Regions from separate parts of the Lysinibacillus sp. FSL M8-0134 genome, predicted to be linked through region 2. Evidence: a T-box and tRNA genes for the amino acid it is inferred to sense, from the RefSeq annotation. Region 2 holds a T-box; the other holds one or more tRNA genes.
The links. The T-box of region 2 lies ahead of tyrS (tyrosine--tRNA ligase). A T-box ahead of a tRNA ligase gene usually reads a tRNA of that ligase, here a tRNA-Tyr.
Positions count from the first base shown of each region.

Region 1: it has a tRNA-Tyr gene. The T-box ahead of tyrS (tyrosine--tRNA ligase) is inferred to sense a tRNA for this amino acid. The anticodon was not compared.

Region 1 covers NZ_JBBPAJ010000002.1:358,113-361,531, reverse strand. The annotation lists gene mbcS (acyl-CoA synthetase MbcS) at 1-929, opposite strand, end outside; tRNA gene MKY49_RS21690 (tRNA-Asn) at 1,199-1,275, shown strand; tRNA gene MKY49_RS21685 (tRNA-Glu) at 1,391-1,465, shown strand; tRNA gene MKY49_RS21680 (tRNA-Val) at 1,520-1,595, shown strand; tRNA gene MKY49_RS21675 (tRNA-Tyr) at 1,611-1,694, shown strand; tRNA gene MKY49_RS21670 (tRNA-Gln) at 1,709-1,783, shown strand; tRNA gene MKY49_RS21665 (tRNA-Lys) at 1,796-1,868, shown strand; gene rocF (arginase) at 2,054-2,959, shown strand; gene sigW (RNA polymerase sigma factor SigW) at 3,093-3,419, shown strand, end outside.
Region 2 covers NZ_JBBPAJ010000001.1:2,837,255-2,840,673, forward strand. The annotation lists gene MKY49_RS14520 (MBL fold metallo-hydrolase) at 1-90, opposite strand, end outside; gene MKY49_RS14525 (DUF2759 domain-containing protein) at 260-439, shown strand; gene tyrS (tyrosine--tRNA ligase) at 490-1,704, opposite strand; T-box leader at 1,838-2,078, opposite strand; gene MKY49_RS14535 (LTA synthase family protein) at 2,209-3,419, opposite strand, start outside.

The DNA.
Region 1 (3,419 bases), on a different contig from region 2:
ATGAAAGTTTCGATGACTGGACGATTTAATGGTTCACCAGCAGAAACGGCACTACGGAGAGAGGAAAGATTATAGTCTTGTAGATTATCAATTTTCGCCATGATACGATATTCAGTCGGTGTACAACATAGGACATTAATTTTTTCCTCTTGCATTAATTGAAGGTATGTCTTTGCATCAAACCCACCATGATAAACGAATGCTGTGGCACCAAGCATGATTGTGGATAAGAAAGGACTCCAAATCCATTTTTGCCATCCCGGGGCTGCAGTTGCCCAAACTAAATCACCTTCACGAACGCAAAGCCATTTTGAAGCAGCTGTTCGAATATGTGCATATCCCCAGCCATGTGAATGAACAACACCTTTAGGTTTACCGGTTGTCCCTGAAGTATACGAAAGGAATGCCATATCATCACGTTTTGTCGCTACAGCTGTAAATGTAGTTGGCTGTGTACTTGCTAATTCATCTAAAGAAGTCCATTCTTCTTTTGCACTACCGATAACTAATTTGTTATTTAATGCGTCTACAGTAGAAGCTATTTGATCAACCTCACCAGTAAATGCCTCATAGGCAATAACGGCACTAGCAGAAGAATGTTCCATACGATATTCCAAGTCACTTGCACGTAGCATTTCTGAACATGAAATAGGAACAATGCCAGCCTTTAAGCAGCCAAGAAAAACGAAATAGGCTTCTGGTAGGCGAGGTATAATAACTAAAACGCGATCCCCTTTTTGAAGCCCTATCTTCGTAAACGCATTGGCGTATTGGTTCATTTTTTGGACAAGTTCAACATATGAAACTGTTCTTCTCTCTTGTTGTGTATTTAACCAACGTATTGCTTGACGATCACTATCCTGCGAAAACTTTTCTAATTCCTCTGTGATGTTATAAAACTCAGGTGCAATTAAATCATTTGATACCATAAGAACATTCCTCCCCCAGGAAATTTGATAGAAAATTCATAAAACTATTTTTATTTTAACAATTACAATAATATACAGCAAGAATATTTAGTACGTAAAATAGAAATATTAGATATAATAGAGAACTATTATGCATTGAATTAATCTGTAAGCATCCTTCGACAAAAAAATATAAAAATTTTCACCAAATGTGTTGCATTATTTAGAATGCTTGCTATAATAAGAAATGTACTTAAGAGGTTATTTAAAACCGAATTGAATAGTATTGTTCCGAAGTAGCTCAGTTGGTAGTAGCACCTGACTGTTAATCAGGTTGTCGCAGGTTCGAGTCCTGCCTTCGGAGCCATTTTTTTGTCCATTTTTAAGATTCTGTTGTACATAAAAATTTTTTTGTAGAAAAGTGTTGCAACAATTAGGAAAAGATGTTATTATAAGTCTTGTCCTGTTTAAGACATAAGAATGGCCCCTTGGTCAAGTGGTTAAGACACCGCCCTTTCACGGCGGTAACACGGGTTCGAATCCCGTAGGGGTCACCAATAAAACATAGGCTTTAAAAAGAAAATAAACTGTGATATAACACCTGTTTCTATGGAGGATTAGCTCAGCTGGGAGAGCATCTGCCTTACAAGCAGAGGGTCGGCGGTTCGAGCCCGTCATCCTCCACCATTATTGTGTTATTCCGGAGGGGTAGCGAAGTGGCTAAACGCGGCGGACTGTAAATCCGCTCCTTAGGGTTCGGCGGTTCGAATCCGTCCCCCTCCACCAGTTTTATAAATGATTGGGGTATAGCCAAGCGGTAAGGCAACGGATTTTGATTCCGTCATGCCTAGGTTCGAATCCTAGTACCCCAGCCATTTTTCTTTTATGAGCCATTAGCTCAGTTGGTAGAGCATCTGACTTTTAATCAGAGGGTCGAAGGTTCGAGTCCTTCATGGCTCACTTTTTTAGAATAAAATACATTCAAAAGTGTTATATTAATTACTGATAACTAATCTCTTACTGAAAACAGTAGGAGATTTTTTTATGTTCTCTAAATTTGAATAAATATGCATATTTTTGTCGGGTTGAGCCAAGTGGTATGTAGGCTTTACAATAATCTTATAACTTTTAGGGGGTATAAAAACATGAATAAACTTAATATTTCTATTATTGGAGTACCAACAGATTACGGACAAGCACGTCGTGGTGTAGATATGGGACCTAGTGCTATCCGTTATGCGGGGGTTGTAGAACGTTTAGAAGCTATTGGACACGAAGTACAAGATCAAGGAGATATTCGTGTTAGCCAAAAGCAAGCGGATGCCGCAGTAGATGAAAAATTACTTAATTTAGAGGAAGTAGTGGAGGTTAGTACTGCTTTAGCTAATAGTGTGCATGAAGTAGTGGAACAGAAAAAGTTCCCGCTTGTATTTGGTGGAGATCACAGTATTGCGATTGGGACATTAGCGGGACTAGGTGAGCATTATAAAAACCTTGGTGTTATTTGGTATGACGCTCATGCGGATTTAAATACACCTGAGACAACACCTTCAGGTAATATCCATGGTATGCCATTAGCGGTTAGTATCGGACTAGGTCACGAACGTTTAGTCCAAATTCGCAACTATGCTCCAAAAATTAAACCAGAGAACGTTATTATTATCGGAGCTCGTTCAGTAGATCCTGGTGAGCGTGATTTGATTAAAGAGCAAGGCATCAAAGTTTATACAATGCATGAGATTGACCGACTTGGAATGACGCGTGTCATGGAAGATGCACTCGCTTATTTAAAAGAGCGTAATGTTGATGGTTTACATTTATCTCTTGATTTAGATGGATTAGATCCGCTATATACTCCAGGGGTTGGTACGCCTGTTCCAGGAGGAATTACGTATCGTGAAAGTCATTTAGCAATGGAGATGCTACAGGAATCTGGGATGGTAACATCAGCGGAGTTTGTAGAAGTAAATCCAATTTTAGATGAGAAGAATACAACGGCAAATGTAGCTGTTGCATTAATGGGATCATTATTTGGAGAAACACTAGTTTAAAGAAAATTTTACAAAAAATTGCCTGTTGCCACATTGCATAAAAATCTTTTGCTATAATTAAATTAAAACGAAACTTTTCTTATCGATGGGTCGTATAGTATAAGACAGTTGTAAAGGTGGAGAAGTCAACACGATGGATGCGTTAGTAAATAAGAGAATAAAACAAGTGCTTAAAGGCGATCAAAACGCATTTGCCGATATTGTGAGTCTCTATCAGCACAAACTGTACCAAGTATGCTATCGAATGTTAGGCAACAAACAAGAGTCCGAAGACATTGCTCAAGAGGCTTTTGTGCGTGCTTATATGAACTTGCATACATTTGATCAGAAAAGAAAGTTTTCGACGTGGCTTTATCGCATAGCGACAAACCTCTGCATTGACCGTATTCGAAAAAAGAAACCGGATTATTATTTAGATGCAGAAGTAGCTGGTACAGAAGGGCTTGATATGTATTCGCAA
Region 2 (3,419 bases):
ATCAAATATAATACATTCTTTTTCTTTATTCGATACGATATAGCAATTCGTTTGGACCGGTCCAAGAGAATAACTTCGTACGTTCATCATAGTTATCACCTCAACTTTCTATTATACAGGCTTTGCCACAATTTGACGATAAATGTTCATAGTTTGCGCTATTTTAGTTCTCGACAAAAATAAGTAGAACGTTTACAATTAAGGAGGAATATTGTTTGCGACATTCATTTTCTGATGTCGAAAGGAGTGTCTATTTTTAATGAACTTATTAATGGTTATTTTTGGTCTAGTAGCGATTTTAGCTGTAGTTGGTACATTCCAAGCAATTAAAGAAAAGAACCTATTAAGCGTTGTTTTCAATTTATTAAGTGCTGTTGTATTTGGATGGTTCGTCATCATGACAATTGTTCACAGCGGTTACCCACCAACATTACACTAAAATTTTAGACAGAAAAAGAGCAGTCTCCACGGAGATTGCTCTTTTTTTCACTACTTATTTAATTTAAGGAATCGTTTCTTACCAATTTGTATCACATCATCATTCATTAGGACGCGCGAAAGGTCATCTAGCGCTAATTTTTCTCCATTCAAAGATACCCCATTTTGCTTGATTAACCGTAAAAACTCACTTTTACTTTGAATATAATCCATTGCCACTAATTGGGGAAGGATATCCTCTACCCTTTCCTTATCAATCTCTAAGAGTAAAACGGGAATGTTTTTCGGTATTTCCTTTCGTTGAAATGCTGCTTCAAAGTAAGTTCTCGCTTCCTTCATTGCTGCAACTCCATGGTATAAAGTCGTTATCACTTCTGCTAATCGCAATTTCAGATCGCGGGGATTCTCTCCCTTTTGAAGTTTATCTTGAATGGCCTGCACTTGTAGTGGGTGCTCATCCGTTGCTAATTCGAAATATTTTACGATTAATGCATCAGGTACTTCCATCACCTTTTTAAACATCATTTCAGGTGCTTCATTGACACCAATATAATTACCTAAACTTTTACTCATTTTTTCAATGCCATCTAATCCCTCCAGTAGTGGCATAAAAATGGCAACTTGTTTTTCTATCCCTCGCTGCTTTTGTAAGTTTCGCCCCATTAATATATTAAACGTTTGGTCTGTTCCCCCTAGCTCAATATCAGCCTCTAGCTCCACCGAATCATATGCTTGCATAAGGGGGTAAAAAAATTCATGCATGCCAATGGGTACGTGCTGCTTGTAACGTTTCTGAAAATCCTCACGCTCTAAAAGTCGAGCAACAGATGTTGTGGCTGCTAGCTGAATGACTTCTTCAAACGACAGCTTTGCTAACCATTCACTATTAAAACGAACCGTTGTCTTGTTCTTATCTAACACTTTAAAAATTTGCTCACAATAGGTTTGGGCATTTTTCTTCACTGTATCGTCATTTAAGGCTGTTCGCCCTTTTGCTTTACCTGTAGGATCGCCAATTCGTCCTGTAAAATCACCGATAACAATAATTGCATGATGACCTAAATCCTGCATTTGCTTAATTTTTCGAAGAACGACTGCGTGACCTAAATGAATATCTGGTGCGGATGGATCAAGTCCTAATTTAATTGTTAAAGGCTGCTGTTTTTTAAATGATCGTTCTAATTTTGCACGTAATTCCTGCTCATCAACGATTTTATCGACACCTTTCTTGATGATCACGAATTGCTCCTCTGGTGTTAAAAACATACAAAACATCTCCTTGTAATATTAAAAATTAATATTGCAAGATCTATAAGAGTTACTTGGGAACCATTAGGAAATAATATCCTCACTTTGTTTAGTTCGCTTCAAACACAAAAAAACGCCTTTAGGATTATTCCTAAAGGACGTTCATGAACGTGTTACCACCTTTTTTCGAGAACTACTCACATAGCTCTCCTCTAAAAGTACAGCCGAAGCGATACCCCTGCAATGATTACGGATGCAACCCCGTCGTAGCCTACTAAATTTTCGGTACGCAGCTCCAAGATGTATTCACTTTAATATCCCTTGCGCCTCTCAACGTCCGGCTACTCTCTGTCAGTTCCATTAAAGTTACTCGTTCTTTTCCATGCCTTTACTCTTATACTCCGAAATGCGAAAAACAAATCTTCGTTATGCAGATATTTACACTTATTATAATCATATATCCCCTTTTGTCAATAATAATGTAAAAAAGAGAGACCTCGTCATGAGATCTCTCTAATATGATTATTTAACTGAATCCTGCTTTAAATTACCTGTTTTTTCATCATAGAAACGAAGCAAGTCACCATTAATAATCGCATCGGAATTTTCTAGCTCCATTGTGGCACGATCAGCATATGATTGACATGGCTCACCTTCTATTTCTTCGCCAGTTACTTTGTCATAGCAAGCTTCACCAGCATAAACGTATTTATCTGTGATAAAGCGTCCATCACGGAAAATAACAAAGTCCTCATGCTCTGGAGAGAATAAATCTGCCCCCATTTGCATATCTTTTGACGTTTCTACGCCAAGAAGATGTAAGATTGTTGGACGTAAATCCATTTGTCCTGAAATCTCTGTCATTTCTTTACCATCACCAGATCCTGGGATATGGATGAATAAAGGTACTTCTTGCAGTAATGCATTATCAAATGGTGTGATTTGTTCTTTCCCTAAATATTGTGCCATTGCTTTATTATGGTTTTCAGAAATACCATAATGGTCACCATACATAACGATAATAGAGTTATCATAAACACCTTGATCTTTTAACTGTTGGAAGAAATCTTTTAGAGCTTCATCCATGTAGCGTACTGTTTGGAAGTAACGATTTAAAGTACCAGAGTTCGAATCATATTCAGGAATCATAATATCTTCCGGGTCCAATGTAAATGGATAATGGTTCGTTAGCGTGATCAGTCTTGAATAGAATGGCTGTGGCATATCTTTCATTAAATTAGCTGATTGCTCTAAGAATGGAGTATCTTTCATACCCCAGTTTACAGCTTGCCCTTCTTCAACCGTATATGAATCTATATCGTAAAATTTATTGATTTTTAATGATTGATACATCATGTCACGGTTCCAGAAAGATTTATTATTCGGGTGCATAACATTTGTAAAGTAACCATTTTCTCCAAGGCGTTCTGCCATTGAGTTATACGTATTTCCACCATGCGTGAAAAATACTGCTCCACGGCCTAAACCAAACAAGGAGTTTTCTAAAATAAACTCTGAGTCAGATGTTTTTCCAAGGCCTGTTTGGTGATAGAAATTACTGAAATAATACGTATCTTTATCTTTTGTTAAAGAGTTTAAGAATGGTGTCACTTCATGACCATTCATATCATTATTAATGACAAAGTTTTGTAAGGACTCCATAGACACAACAATTAAGTTGCGACCTTTATATTTCCCAAACATTTCTGGGTTAATGGCTGCCTGATTTGAAC